One region of the Oceanobacillus sp. M65 genome, then DNA from elsewhere that is predicted to be linked to it. Evidence: riboswitches for the same ligand, from Rfam matches in the RefSeq annotation. Region 1 holds a riboswitch; each other region holds the start of a gene.
What was found. Region 1 has a riboswitch for S-adenosylmethionine ahead of metK (methionine adenosyltransferase). Riboswitches for the same ligand answer to the same signal wherever they lie in the genome.
Positions count from the first base shown of each region.

Region 2: linked by a shared signal. The riboswitch ahead of ACTWPF_RS00440 (methionine ABC transporter ATP-binding protein) and the one ahead of metK (methionine adenosyltransferase) in region 1 are both predicted to bind S-adenosylmethionine.
Region 3: linked by a shared signal. The riboswitch ahead of ACTWPF_RS02460 (aminotransferase class I/II-fold pyridoxal phosphate-dependent enzyme) and the one ahead of metK (methionine adenosyltransferase) in region 1 are both predicted to bind S-adenosylmethionine.
Region 4: linked by a shared signal. The riboswitch ahead of ACTWPF_RS15280 (5-methyltetrahydropteroyltriglutamate--homocysteine S-methyltransferase) and the one ahead of metK (methionine adenosyltransferase) in region 1 are both predicted to bind S-adenosylmethionine.

Region 1 is NZ_JBQQCJ010000001.1:1,581,844-1,585,554, reverse strand. Features, by position in the region: gene ACTWPF_RS07505 (tetraprenyl-beta-curcumene synthase family protein) at 1-42, opposite strand, end outside; gene ACTWPF_RS07500 (gamma carbonic anhydrase) at 124-639, shown strand; gene metK (methionine adenosyltransferase) at 809-2,011, opposite strand; SAM riboswitch class I at 2,143-2,249, opposite strand; gene pckA (phosphoenolpyruvate carboxykinase (ATP)) at 2,448-3,711, shown strand, end outside.
Region 2 is NZ_JBQQCJ010000001.1:79,340-83,050, reverse strand. Features, by position in the region: gene serS (serine--tRNA ligase) at 33-1,307, shown strand; SAM riboswitch class I at 1,489-1,596, shown strand; SAM riboswitch class I at 1,701-1,803, shown strand; gene ACTWPF_RS00440 (methionine ABC transporter ATP-binding protein) at 1,885-2,916, shown strand; gene ACTWPF_RS00435 (methionine ABC transporter permease) at 2,906-3,556, shown strand.
Region 3 is NZ_JBQQCJ010000001.1:511,714-515,424, reverse strand. Features, by position in the region: gene rarD (EamA family transporter RarD) at 181-1,083, shown strand; SAM riboswitch class I at 1,205-1,323, shown strand; gene ACTWPF_RS02460 (aminotransferase class I/II-fold pyridoxal phosphate-dependent enzyme) at 1,469-3,217, shown strand; gene metX (homoserine O-acetyltransferase MetX) at 3,299-3,711, shown strand, end outside.
Region 4 is NZ_JBQQCJ010000004.1:33,838-37,548, reverse strand. Features, by position in the region: gene ACTWPF_RS15290 (Ltp family lipoprotein) at 6-794, shown strand; gene ACTWPF_RS15285 (formate/nitrite transporter family protein) at 1,029-1,886, opposite strand; SAM riboswitch class I at 2,111-2,208, shown strand; gene ACTWPF_RS15280 (5-methyltetrahydropteroyltriglutamate--homocysteine S-methyltransferase) at 2,347-3,453, shown strand; gene ACTWPF_RS15275 (methionine biosynthesis PLP-dependent protein) at 3,597-3,711, shown strand, end outside.

The sequences.
Region 1 (3,711 bases):
CTTCAGCAATGTGATGGATGATGTTGGAACATTGTTTCGCATTTGTTTGCCTTCCTTCAGTCAGTTTAAGCGTGTATTTTTTGCTATACTAATTATATCACCATATTATGGAGGAGGATTCAAATGATTCATCAATATCAGGATAAGCAGCCCGTAATTCATGAAACAGCATTTATTGCAAAAGACGCTACTATTATCGGAGATGTGGAGATAGATCAATCAAGCAGTGTTTGGTTTAAGACGATCATTCGTGGGGATGTGGCACCCACTCGAATCGGGGAACGCGTAAACATTCAGGATTTATCTATGCTTCACCAAAGTCCTGGAATGCCTTTAGTTATTGAAGATGATGTAACAGTGGGGCATCAGGTCACCCTACACTCTGCAATCATTAGAGAAAAAGCATTAATTGGAATGGGATCCATCATTCTTGATGGTGCAGAAATTGGTACAGGGGCATTTATCGGTGCTGGAAGCCTTGTCCCTCCAGGTAAGAAAATCCCCCCCAATACGCTAGCTCTTGGGAGACCAGCCAAAGTAGTAAGGAACTTAACGGAAGAGGACCTTGCAGAAATGGATCGAATTCGAAAATCATATGTGGAAAAAGGACAATATTACAAAGCACATACCACCCTTTAGAGAAAGCAATCTAATGGAGGTATACATAAAGCCTTCATCTTCCACTCTAGATTTATTATCAAGTACCGTGAAAACCCAAAAGCCGAACGGATTTCGAAAAAACAGATGGTTCCCTAAAAGGTACCTCATCATTTCGAATGTCCATTCGGCTTCTATAATTGATCTTTTTCTACTTCTTCTCCATCAACGCTTTTAATTCTACAACTTTATCTGTCTTTTCCCAAGGGAAGAGGATGTCTGTTCTTCCGAAATGACCATATGCTGCCGTGTTCTTAAAGATAGGTTTCTGCAAATCAAGCATACGGATAATGCCAGCTGGACGTAAATCAAATAGTTTGCGTATTGCATGCACTAACGCTTCTTCAGACACTTTTCCTGTTCCGAAAGTGTTTACTGCAATTGAAACAGGTTCAGCTACACCAATAGCATAGGCTAGTTGTACCTCACAAGTCTTGGCAAGTTCTGCAGCTACTATGTTTTTCGCAACATAACGTGCAGCATAAGCAGCGGATCGATCCACTTTCGTTGAATCCTTCCCACTAAAGGCTCCCCCACCATGTCGAGCATATCCACCGTATGTGTCCACAATAATTTTTCTGCCAGTTAACCCAGCATCTCCTTGTGGTCCACCAATCACAAAGCGGCCTGTTGGATTAATAAAATACTTCGTTGTTTCATCCAAAAGATTCTCTGGTACGACTGGACGAATAACATGTTCAATTAAATCCTTTTCGATTTGCTCTGTTGTGATATCTTGATGATGCTGTGTAGAAATAACAATCGTATCTACCTTTACTGGTTGGTCCTGTTCATCATATTCAACAGTTACCTGTGTTTTCCCATCTGGACGCAAGTAATCTAATACCTTTTCTTTTCTTACATCAGCCAAACGCTTCGCCAATTTGTGTGCAAGTGAAATAGGTAATGGCATGAGTTCCTCCGTCTCGTCGCAAGCAAAACCAAACATAAGTCCTTGGTCCCCTGCTCCAATAGAAGCAATCTCTTCATCACTCATTTTTCCTTGGCGAGACTCTAGTGCCTCGTCTACACCTCCGGCAATATCAGCAGATTGTTCATCAATTGCTGTCAATACGGCACATGTATCCGCATCAAAGCCATACTTTGCACGCGTATACCCAATTTCTTTAATCGTTTTTCTTACAATAGCCGGAATGTCTACATACGTACTTGTAGAAATCTCTCCCGCTACGAGCACCAAACCTGTTGTAACGGTTGTTTCACAAGCAACACGCGCATATGGGTCCTTCTTTAAAATTTCATCTAGAATTGCATCTGAAATCTGATCAGATATTTTATCAGGATGCCCTTCTGTTACCGATTCTGAAGTAAATAAACGACGATTAGCAGCCATAGTGCTTAATCCTCCTTTTGATTTCTGTTACGGATCTCTGTTCATCAAGTTTTGCTATTTCATAACAAAGGTTTTTATAAAATAAAAAAAGCCCTTCCTTCAGTAATGAGGAAAGGAGTACCAGCCTTTCGCTCTTATTGTTCAAGGAAATTTCCTTGCACCAGGTTAGCACCTTTTCACCGATGTGATGGTTGCTGGGTTTCATCGGGGCTGTCCCTCCACCTACTCTGAATAAGAGAGTATCCGCTCGAAATTTAGCTTATCGAATGAGAACTGACATGTCAACTATTTTTGGTTCGTAACAAGGTTTGCGAAAATTTCATATGATTAGATTAGATATTTAGTATGGACTATTCAATTAAATGTGTTATACTAATAATCACATTAAGGCAACGTAATACAACACATTACCAAAGGTAGGTGCAGTGAAGTGAAAATGGTAGAAAAAAACCCTTGTACTGAATTAGAGCAGCATACTCCGATACTGGAGAATGAAACTGTCCCACGGCTTATCGAGATAATCTTAGCAAAAATGGAAGCAGTTTTAACCTCCACAGGTGCAATTAGATCAACCACTGGTAAATATACCGGTCGCTCTCCTAAGGACAAATTTATTGTTCGCGACGCAGTCAGTGATTCTAAAATCGATTGGGGTCAAGTCAACCAATCTATTGATGAGGATGCATTTGAAAGACTATACAAAAAAACAACAGAATACTTGAAAAACCAGAAAGAAATATATAGATTTAAAGGATTTGCTGGGGCAGATGAAGACTCCCGCCTGCCGATCCAAGTAGTTTCCGAATATGCTTGGCATAGCTTGTTTGCAAGGCAGCTTTTCATAACCCCAACAGAGGAAGAACTCGCCAACCACCAAGCAGAATTTACAGTCCTATCTGCACCGGGATGTTTTGCAGATCCTGATACAGACAGTACTAATTCGGAAACATTTGTTATTGTTTCATTTAAAAAACGAGTCATTCTAATTGGCGGCACAGAATATGCGGGCGAAATAAAGAAATCAATTTTTTCTGTGATGAATTATCTCTTGCCACAACAAGATATCCTTCCCATGCATTGCTCTGCCAATGTCGGGGATGAGGGAGATGTCGCTTTGTTTTTTGGGTTATCTGGAACAGGCAAAACGACCCTATCCGCTGACCCTGACAGAAAATTAGTCGGGGATGATGAACATGGCTGGAGTAATAATGGTATATTCAATATAGAGGGCGGTTGTTATGCTAAATGCATTAATTTATCAGAAGAAAAAGAACCACAAATATATAATGCCATACGATTTGGTTCTGTTTTGGAAAATGTCATGCTTGATTCCGAGAATGACAAGCCAGACTATTCCAATACGTCCCTAACGGAAAACACGCGAGCTGCTTATCCTATTGAACATATGGAGAATGTGATGGTCCCAAGTATCGCTGGTCACCCAAACACCATTATCTTTTTAACTGCAGATGCCTCTGGGACCCTACCGCCGATTAGTAAATTAACGAATGAACAGGCGATGTATCACTTTCTCAGTGGTTACACGAGCAAGCTTGCTGGGACTGAACGTGGAGTGACTAAACCCCAAGCAACTTTTTCGGCCTGCTTTGGTTCTCCATTCTTGCCGCTCTCTCCTTCTGTCTATGCAGAAATGCTTGGCAAAAAGATAGAGGAACATTCGGCAACTGTATTTTTGATTA
Region 2 (3,711 bases), 1.5 Mb from region 1:
ATCAATGTAATGAATAAAAGGAGGAAACGAACATGTTGGATATGAAGTTTTTACGTAACAACTTTACGGAAGTGAAGGAAAAATTAGCACACCGCGGTGAAGATCTCTCCGAGTTAGACAAATTTGGGGAATTAGATGAAAGACGAAGAGAGCTCATTGCTGAAACAGAAACGTTGAAAGCGAAACGTAATGAAGCAACTAAGCAGATCTCTGTTCTTAAAAAAGAAAAGAAAGATGCGGACCAAGCAATTAAAGAAATGCGTGAGGTTGGAGAACGCATTTCTGAACTGGATAAAGAATTAAAAGAAATTGAAGAAACACTTAACACGATTATGCTTTCTATCCCAAATCTCCCTCATGAAAGTGTACCTGTGGGAGAAAATGAAGAGGATAATAAAGAAGTGCGCAACTGGGGAGAACGTAAAGATTTCAACTTTGAAGCACAACCTCATTGGGATATTGCGACAAACCTTGATATCCTTGACTTCGAACGCGCAGCTAAAGTAACAGGAAGCCGTTTCGTCTTTTATAAAGGGCTTGGAGCCAGACTAGAGCGCGCTTTATTAAACTTTATGATGGATTTACATGCAGATGAACATGGCTATGAGGAAATGCTTCCACCATATATCGTCAACCGCACTAGCATGACAGGAACAGGTCAGCTTCCTAAGTTTGAAGAAGATGCCTTCAAGCTAGAAGAGTGGGATTACTTCATGGCTCCTACAGCAGAAGTACCTGTTACGAATTATCATCGTGATGAAATTTTAAATCTAGATGATCTTCCTAAAAAATACGTAGCTTTCAGTGGCTGTTTCCGTTCTGAAGCGGGTTCTGCTGGTAGGGATACACGAGGCCTTATTCGTCAGCATCAATTTAATAAAGTGGAGCTCGTTCACTTTGCTAAGCCAGAAGATTCTTATGAGACATTGGAGAACCTGACAGGACATGCTGAAAAGGTATTACAACTATTACAGTTACCATATCGTGTCATGAGCATGTGTACTGGTGATCTTGGATTTACAGCAGCGAAGAAATACGATATTGAAGTATGGATTCCTAGCCAAAACACGTACCGGGAAATTTCTTCTTGCTCTAACTTTGAAGACTTTCAGGCAAGACGTGCAGGAATCCGTTTCCGCAGAGAAGCAAATGCGAAGCCAGAGTTTGTTCATACTTTGAATGGCAGCGGATTGGCACTTGGTCGAACCGTTGCAGCTATTCTGGAGAATTACCAACAAGAGGATGGCTCTGTCATTGTTCCTCCTGTATTACGTGCCTATATGGGTGGCAAAGAAGCCATTAAATAAGCTTGAAACAATTATAAAAGGACTGTTTTCGTAACTGCGAAGACAGTCCTTTTGCATATTTTTAAAGGTGAAACTACTTTTAGGCCAATTGTACGAAATATAAAAAAAGTAAAAAAATCTGTTGACAGATTGAAAGGCTGGTAGTATTGTAAGTAGCAACAACAAATTAAATATGCATTACTTCTTATTCAGAGAGATGGAGGGACTTGGCCCATTGATATCTCGGCAGCGGACTTTTAATAGTACTGTGCTAAATCCAACAGGCGAATGCGAGCCTGAAAAATAAGAAGAGGATGATCGTACATAGCTGATCCCTTCTTATTTTTATAAGAAGGGATTTTTTGATTTTACACGAAATAACTCTTCTTAACGACAAAATTAAATATGCATTACTTCTTATCCAGAGAGGTGGAGGGACTGGCCCATTGATACCTCGGCAACGTGCTTTTAAAGCAACGTGCCAATTCCAACAGACGAAGGTCTGTAAAGATAAGAGGAGGATACTAGTTCATTGCCTCTTCTTATCTTATAAGAAGAGGCTTTTTAATTTGAAACTACAACGAGCAGGAGGAAGTAGATGATTACATTTGATCAGGTTTCAAAAGTATACGGCGAAAAGGCAGAAGGTGTAAAAGCACTGGATAATGTGGATCTCCACATAGAAGAGGGAGAGATATATGGTGTGATTGGGTTTAGTGGTGCTGGAAAAAGCTCGCTCATTCGATGTGTTAATTTACTCGAACAGCCAACATCCGGAACAGTGACCGTGAATGGGCAAAACTTACAAGCACTTTCACCTAAGGAACTACGGGAGGCAAAGCGAAACATTGGGATGATCTTTCAACATTTTAATTTACTTAATTCGAAAACCGTGTTTACCAATGTCGCAATGCCCTTACTTTTAAGCAAAACTCCAAAAAAGGAAGTAACAAAGCGTGTTTATGAACTACTTGATTTTGTCGGCTTGCGTGACAAAGCTGACAGCTATCCAGACCAACTTTCTGGGGGACAGAAACAGCGAGTTGGGATTGCCCGTTCTCTTGCAACCCAGCCATCCATTCTTTTATGTGATGAGGCAACATCAGCCCTTGACCCAGATACAACAAATGCTATTTTAAAACTTTTAAAGAAAATTAATCAGGAATACAATATCACCATTTTAATTATCACGCACGAAATGGGCGTAATTAGAGAAATTTGCGATAAAGTTGCTGTGCTGGAAGATGGAAAAGTAGTCGAATCTGGTTCTGTATTTGATGTCTTTTCTCAGCCGCAAACGACCACAGCTCATAACTTCGTCAGTACGGTAATGCATGATCAAATCCCAGATTCCGTATACGAGTTAGTAAAAAGACAAGACGCACATAACCAAATTTATCGAATTGTCTTTGTTGGTGAGTCTACTGGAACACCATTGTTGTCGCAAATCGCAAAGCAATACGAGGTAGAGGTAAATGTTCTGTTTGGTAGTATCACAGAATTACAGGGCGTACCATTTGGAAATCTTATCGTGCAATTTGAAGGGGAAGAAAAAGAAATTAACCGTGTCATTATGCATATTCATCAGCAAAAAGTAAGTGTAAAGGAAGTGTTAGCAGATGTTGGTTGATTGGCAACAAATTACAGAGGCATTATGGCAAACCATTGTAATGGTAGCAGTCGCCCTATTTTTCTCTATGATTATAGGGTTGGTATTAGGAATTGTCCTTGTTGTGACACGTAAAGGACACTTATGGGAAAACAAGTATATTTTTACGGTCTTAAATGCAATAGTAAACATATTTCGTTCTATTCCGTTTATTATCTTAATGGTCGCAGTCATTCCATTTACTAGATTAGTTGTTGGAACCTCAATAGGCACGGCCGCAGCTATTGTACCAATGGTGTTATTTGCAGGACCATACATTGCAAGATTAATAGAGAATTCTCTTTTAGAAGTAGATCCAGGTGTGATGGAAGCTGCCCAGTCAATGGGAGCAACACCTTGGCAAATAATTATTCGCTTTCTTATACCAGAAGCTCTTAGTTCCCTCGTGTTAGGGGCAACCATTGCAACAATTGGATTGGTTGGAGCCTCAGCCATGGCAGGAGCAGTTGGTGGTGGCGGATTAGGAGACCTGGCCATTACCTTTGGTTATCAGCGGTTCGACACCATGGTAATGCTAATAACAGTAGGAATACTCGTCGTCATGGTTCAGGGATTACAATCCACCGGAAATATTTTATCCAAAAAAATAAGAAGAAGATAAAATCAAAAGCGACAGCGCCCGTTTAGCGACGTACGGACTGGATTTCTCCAAAGGAGATAAAGGAAATAAAGCGACCAAAGGGAGCTGATATTGACTTATCGCACGGAGGAGAAAGAAGTCACGCTAGTCGCTGGGAGCTGGAGCTAGACGTATAC
Region 3 (3,711 bases), 1.1 Mb from region 1:
ATGATTTCTTATTCTACTACTATCTTATTCTATTAACACTTTTTTTGAAAGCGTTTTCTTATAACTACAATCATGCTTTTTGCTTTTTAGATCAGACTCTTTTAAAATGGAGTTTATTTGATAAAAGAAGTTTTGCAGTTACACGCGGGGGACAAATTTGTATAGAAAAGAAGGGTTGGCATGAACGCAAAACAGGAACAAACAGGCATTCTACTAACTGCAGGGGCATATTTACTCTGGGGTTTTCTACCGATCTACTGGAAGGCAGTGAATCATGTATCTGCTGGTGAAATTCTCGCACACAGAATAGTATGGTCGTTCGTCTTCATGCTAGTACTCATTGCCTTGCTAGGAAAGTGGTCCACCGTACTCAAGGAATGCAAAGCAATCTTGACCAACAAAAAGCAATTAATTGCTGTGATTTTTGCATCCATTATGATTACACTCAACTGGCTGACCTTCATTTGGGCTGTGAATAGCGACCATGTTCTTCAAGCAAGCCTTGGCTATTATATTAATCCATTAATTAGTATATTACTCGGTATTCTCGTGTTAAAAGAAACCCTGACAAAAAGACAGCTGGTTTCCTTTATTCTTGCAGGTGCAGGCGTTCTATTTTTAACAGTTAGCTACGGGGTTTTCCCTTGGGTATCCTTATTGCTCGCTATGAGCTTTGGGCTATACGGATTATTTAAAAAGAGATTAAATGTAGGAGCTTTTGCTAGTTTAACAATTGAAACAATGTTTATTACACCAATAGCTATCCTTTATTTACTGATTATCCCGGAAAATATTTTTCAGGCTAATACTTTCTTTACGTCCTCCACCTTGCTACTCATTGGCGCAGGAATCGTTACAGCAGTTCCGTTACTTTTGTTTGCAGGTGGAGCAAGAAGAATACCGCTAGCCATGATTGGGTTTCTCCAATACATTGCTCCGACCATTATGTTGGTTCTCGGTGTGTTTGTATATAATGAAACCTTCACTACTGCTCATTTAATCGCATTTTCTCTTATCTGGATAGCCCTCATCAACTATATGCTATCAACTTATTTCCCTTTTCGAAAAAGGGCGAGAGAATAGACCGTATGTCACTTAACAAGAGGTTCTTGCCTCTTGTTTTTTTACTATACAATTATTTTCAATAAACGGTTGACAATCGCGTATAATCGGTTTTATAATGTGAATAATTTAAAAATTAAATCTCTTATCAAGAGCGGTGGAGGGAATAGGCCCTGCGAAGCCCGGCAACCTGAAAGCAAACCTTGTTTGCTTCCGATGGTGCTAAATCCTACAGATCATCTTGGATCTGGAAGATAAGAGGAGGAACGTGAATTATACGCCCTCTTCTTAGGAAGAGGGCTTTTTATATTCCCCCCTCCTCCCCCAGACCGGTTACACTGCAAACTGCAGTCTTACATCGAAAAGCTGTTGACTGGCAGTCCATAATCTTAAAGGAGGAATTTACATGTCATCATTTACTTACCAACAGGATGAAACAACGTTACTTCACGGAGGACAGGTGCCTGATCCATCTACCGGGGCAAGGGCTGTACCCATTTATCAAACAACTTCTTATGTGTTCAATAATACGGAGCATGCACAAAACCTATTTGGTTTATCAGAAGCGGGCAACATTTATTCACGGATAGGGAACCCAACGGTTGACGTATTTGAACAACGAATTGCCCAACTGGAAGATGGAGTTGCAGCTGTAGCTACGTCATCAGGTATGGCCGCAATATCCTTTGCAATATTAAACATTGCCGGATCTGGAGATGAAATTGTTGCAGACAGCAATTTGTATGGTGGTACCTACAACTTATTTACTCACACGTTGCCGCGCTATGGAATAACTGTAAAATTTGTAGATGGGACCGATCTTGAAGAAATCAAGAATGCTATAACAGACAAGACAAAAGCTATTTTTGGAGAAATCATTACAAACCCTAGTCTAAATATCTTTGATGTAGAGGCTGTATCAGCCATCGCTCACCAGCATGGCATCCCGCTCATTATTGATAACACGTTTGCACCGTACTTAACCAAGCCACTTACTTGGGGAGCGGATGTCGTTGTCCATTCAGCTACAAAATGGATCGGTGGACATGGAACAACAATTGGTGGTGTTGTGGTTGACGGTGGCCGCTTTAATTGGAACAATGCGAGATTTAAAGGGTTTACTGAGCCTCAGGAAAGCTATAACGGATTACGTTTTATTGATGTCGGGGCAGCCGCCTTTGCGACAAAATTACGCGTAGAGCTTTTACGTGATATTGGAGCTTGTTTAAGCCCACAAGGTGCCTTTCAGTTATTACAGGGACTGGAGACATTACATTTGCGAATAGAAAAACACACTAAAAATGCTCAAGAAATTGCTGCGTACCTAGCCGATCACCCTGCTGTTGAATGGGTAAACTACCCTGGTCTACAAAACCATCCCTCTCACCAGCTAGCTAAAAAGTATTTAAAAAACGGATATGGTTCTATCATAACGTTTGGCATAAAAGGTGGCCGGGAAGCTGGCCGGAAACTGATTGATTCCATATCATTATGGTCACATGTAGCGAATGTGGGGGATGCGAAGTCACTCATTATCCATCCAGCCTCGACTACCCACCAGCAGCTTAACCCAGAAGAGTTGAAAAGCTCCGGGGTGTCGGAAGAGTTAGTTCGATTATCTATCGGGTTAGAAGCTACTTCTGACCTGCTAAGCACATTGGATGAGGCGATCAATCAGGCTGTTGGTAAAACAACGAACCAAAAACCTTCGGAAAAAGATGCAATAGAATGGCTCGTCAGATCTCCATTCGACCGAAGTGATGGGACAGTAAGACAAAAAGCAATCGCAGTTTATACTGAAGGAAACAATAGAGAAGTGAATAAAACAATTGAACAGCTTAAAGCACTCGGATTCCTTGTTCCAACAATCCAGCAGGAAATCAACGGAGAAAAGAATCGTTTTACTCAGTTAGCAGATGTACCTTATCAAGTAGACGCTGTCTATGTAGATCACAACGTCCTTCCATCTGACACTTTAGAACAATTCATAAATAAGCAAAGCAGTATCTTATGGGTACGTTATCTAGAGGGCCATACACAACTTATCGAAAATGCTGAGGCAACCGGGATTACAGTTGTCTCTGGAAATACCCCCTATGATGAATTCATCCGCTTAAGGGGAGGGCTTCCTGAGAGTGTGATTGCAGGAGTGTGAGAATGGAAATTTCCTGGGAGGTTATCTTGTGATAAATGAATCAACCAAAGCACTACTCTTCAAGGGTAAGGAGGGCGTTTTATGACAAATTCCCAGAGAACGGTTGCTACTACTGGGGACATCACCATTGGACCACTCCTCCTCACTTCTGGGGAGCTGCTTGAGGAGGTTTCTCTCCGTTATGAGATTTCCGGACCAGAGGGTGCTCCTTTTATTCTTGTATGCCACGCCTTAACAGGGAACCAGCATACAATTGGAAATGATAAAAATCCCGGCTGGTGGAGTGGTCTTATTGGCGAGAGTATGTATGTTGACACAGACGCCTATCAAGTCCTCACCTTTAATGTACTTGGTGGTTGTCATGGCTCAACAGGTCCCACCACTATTCATAACAAGACCAATGCGGCCTACCGAAGTCATTTCCCTGACATCACGGTTAGGGATATGGTCCATGCTCAACACAAGGCATTGACAATAATGGGTATCCACCACCT
Region 4 (3,711 bases), on a different contig from region 1:
AAAGAATGGATACTTTATTTTTTATTTTATTTTTTATATCTATTTTAGCACTACTTATAGGACTAATTAAACCTAATATTGTTTTAAAGTGGATGCCTGTAGCCAAAAGAAACAGGAAACATGTGACTATGTACTTTGGTATCGCAACAATAGTGTTTCTCATTTTATTCGGAGTAACAACCCCGCCCACAAGTGATATCGCTGATAATAACAGTCAAACAGAGCAGGTGAAAGCCGAAGAGGCAGAGGCCGAGAAGCAAGAGGAGGAAGAAAAGGTTAAAGCAGAAGCTGAAAAGCAAGAGGAGGAAGAAAAGGCTAAAGCAGAAGCTGAAAAGCAAGAGGAAGAAGAAAAGGCTAAAGCAGAAGCTGAAAAGCAAGAGGAAGAAGAAAAGGCTAAAGCAGAGGCTGAAAAGCAAGAGGAAGAAGAAAGGGCTAAAGCAGAGGCTGAAAAGCAAGAGGAAGAAGAAAAGGCTAAAGCAGAAGCCGAAAAGCAAGAAAATAAAGAAACGATGTCACAGCAACAGGCTGTAAAAATGGCGGAAGATTACGTAGCATATACGGCATTTGCAAAAAGTGGCTTAATAGAACAGTTAGAATATGAAGGCTTTAATAATAAGGATGCTACTTATGCAGTAGAAAAAATTAATGTAAATTGGAAAGAACAAGCAGTAAAAATGGCGGAAGACTACTTGGATTATACTGCATTCTCAAAAAGTGGGTTAATAGAACAGCTAGAGTATGAAGGTTTCAGTAATGAAATTGCTACCTATGCAGCGAATGAAGTAGGTCTATAAACAAATCGCTTCATTAGATTTCCCAATAGAATTTGCCTCCAATTCAAAATGCATTTATGGAGTTCGGTTAAGAATTATTATTATCAACTCAAAACCCCTTTTGGTAATCATAACCATAAAGGGGTTTTCTTCTCAAATTTTATTCACTTTTACTGGCCAGTTCCTTCTCAGGTAAAGTTTATCGCACTATGATGAATTATATTTTACCTTCTTTAACACAATTCTCTACTAACCTCATGAACTTCGCATCTCTTTTCGGAATGCGTATGAAAAGAGCAAGGAAATAAAAATGGCTCCTCCGATGATATTGCCAATACTTGCGGGGATTAGGTTTTGTAAGACATATTCCTGCCATACATACTTATCAGATGTAAAGAGGCCTAAACTGAAATACCCCATATTTGCTGCGCTATGCTGAAAATTCCCAGCCACAAAAAGTATGACAGGTAAAGCTGTGCCCAAAATTTTACCGACCATATCCCTAGCCGCTGTGGTTAGAAAGGCAGCCATTCCTATAAGCCAATTTGCGAGAATACCAGACACAACTACTTGAAACCAGCCAATCCATCCATTCTCAGCAAATTTCATTTTATGAGATAGAAGGGTTTCTATCTCTTTCGTGAATTCAGGTGTCATGGAGTTTGAACTGATTACTAATAAAGCCACAAACAACGCACCAACAATGTTTCCGATATAGGCTACGACCCAGAATTTGACGTATTTATTTTTCTTCCAATAAGACTTTTGTAAATAAGATGTTGGCAAAAGTACATTTACTTCAGTAAACAAAACAGAACCTGATACAAATACCATTAGATACCCTGCTGTAAATCCAAGTCCCTGCAAAAGATAGGTAAGCCCTTTAGCATCAATACCGATAGCAAGCAACACTGAAAAAAGAGCTCCAAAGGTCATAAACGAACCAGCCTTTAAAGAAAGAATGAACTGGGAAGGCATATTTGTATCAAGGTGCTCTTTCCCTTTTTCGCTAAACGTCTCCATTACCTGAGACGGGAATAAATATTGCCTTTCTGGTTTCTCTTGCACCCTACTGGACTGGTTTGACGATTTATGATCACTATTATCACCCATACTATTCCTACTCCCCCTATTTGTTTTATTTCTATGTTGCGATTGGGTTAATTTTTTCAACCATTCCTTTACTAGATACCCTAATGGCGATATGTTCATACCACTTTTCACACCATGGCCCATGTCATTCGCCACCTCTTATAATAACAATCTTCTAATATCCCCTTGACATTTTGATCCGACAACTGTAGTATATTGACTAATCAAAAAATTTCATATGATTTTTCTTATCCAGAGAGGTGGAGGGACTGGCCCATTGAAACCTCAGCAACAGACATTTGTACTGTGCTAATTCCAGAAGCGTTAAGCTTGGAGATAAGAAGAGAAAATTTTTACGTATCCAACCCTCTTCTTATTTGTTAAGAAGGGGGTTTTTTGTTGGTTACATAAAATAGATACGTTTATTACTAGTTTAGTTGAATTGCGTTTATAAAAAATAAAACGAAAGTAGGGATTTAACATGTCAATTACCTTAACGAAAGCACCTTTTAAAGCGGATCAAGTAGGAAGTTTATTACGACCGGAAAGCATTCATCAAGCAAGAAAGGAATTTAAAGAAGGAATAATTTCTGCTACACAATTGCGTGAGATCGAAACAAAGGAAATTAAGCGTATTGTTGATAAGCAGATTGAAATTGGCTTGAATGCGGTGACGGATGGCGAGTTTAGACGTAGATTCTGGCACACTGATTTCTTAGAGCATCTAAACGGGATAGAAGGATATGTTCCAGACGTAGGCTATGTTTTTAATGGAAATGAGGAGACTGAAAGATATAATGTCCGAAATATAGGGAAGGTTTCCTTTAATCCCGATCACCCTTTCATTAAAGATTTCATTGAATTCAATGATATCGTTGCTGGGCGTGCAGTTGCCAAACAAACAATCCCTAGCCCTAATCAACTCTTCAATCAAGGAATAATTAATGAAGAAATTTACCCTGACATTGATGAATATGCCAATGATGTTATTCAAACATACCGTGATGCATTACACGCTTTTTATGAAGCTGGGGTTCGCTATCTACAATTCGATGATGTTTATATTGCTGGTCTTTCTTCACCAGATATTCCGTTTAACGAAGGGAAATATTCAAGGGAAAAACTAATAAACCTGGCATTACGCGTTGTTAATGAGGTACTGGAAGGAAAACCAGACGATTTAGTTGTGACGACACACTTATGTCGTGGAAACTATCGATCCAATTGGGCATTTGAAGGGAGTTATGACTTAATCGCATCCACTTTGTTTGCCAAAGAGAAAGTAGATGGATTCTTCTTGGAATATGATGATGAGCGTTCTGGTGATTTCAAACCGCTAAAACATATCCCTGCTGGCGGAGCTCAGGTTATTCTTGGTGTAATCACATCAAAAAATGGGGAGCTAGAGGACAAAGAATCTATTAAAGCACGAATTAAAGAGGCATCTCAATATGTTCCGCTAGATCAACTATGCTTGAGCACACAATGTGGATTTGCATCAACCCACCACGGAAATAAATTAACGGAAGAAGATCAGTGGAATAAATTAAAATTTATAGTTGAGATTGGGAAAGAGATTTGGGGATAAAAACTTCAAGAAGAGGAATGTAACAATTCCTCTTCCTTTTTACATTTAGGCTAAGTCCAGTATGCGCAAAGCGTAAACGCGTTATTAAGGATCTTTTTCCCTTGCTAAAAGTCCTTTATTTATTTGCTGAAAGGATCGATTACATGACAAAAAGACACATCGAGACACAACTGGTGCAGCTGGGTAATCATAGCGACCAAAAAACCGGTGCAGTAAACCCGCCAATTTATTTATCAACAGCTTACCAGCACCAAGGAC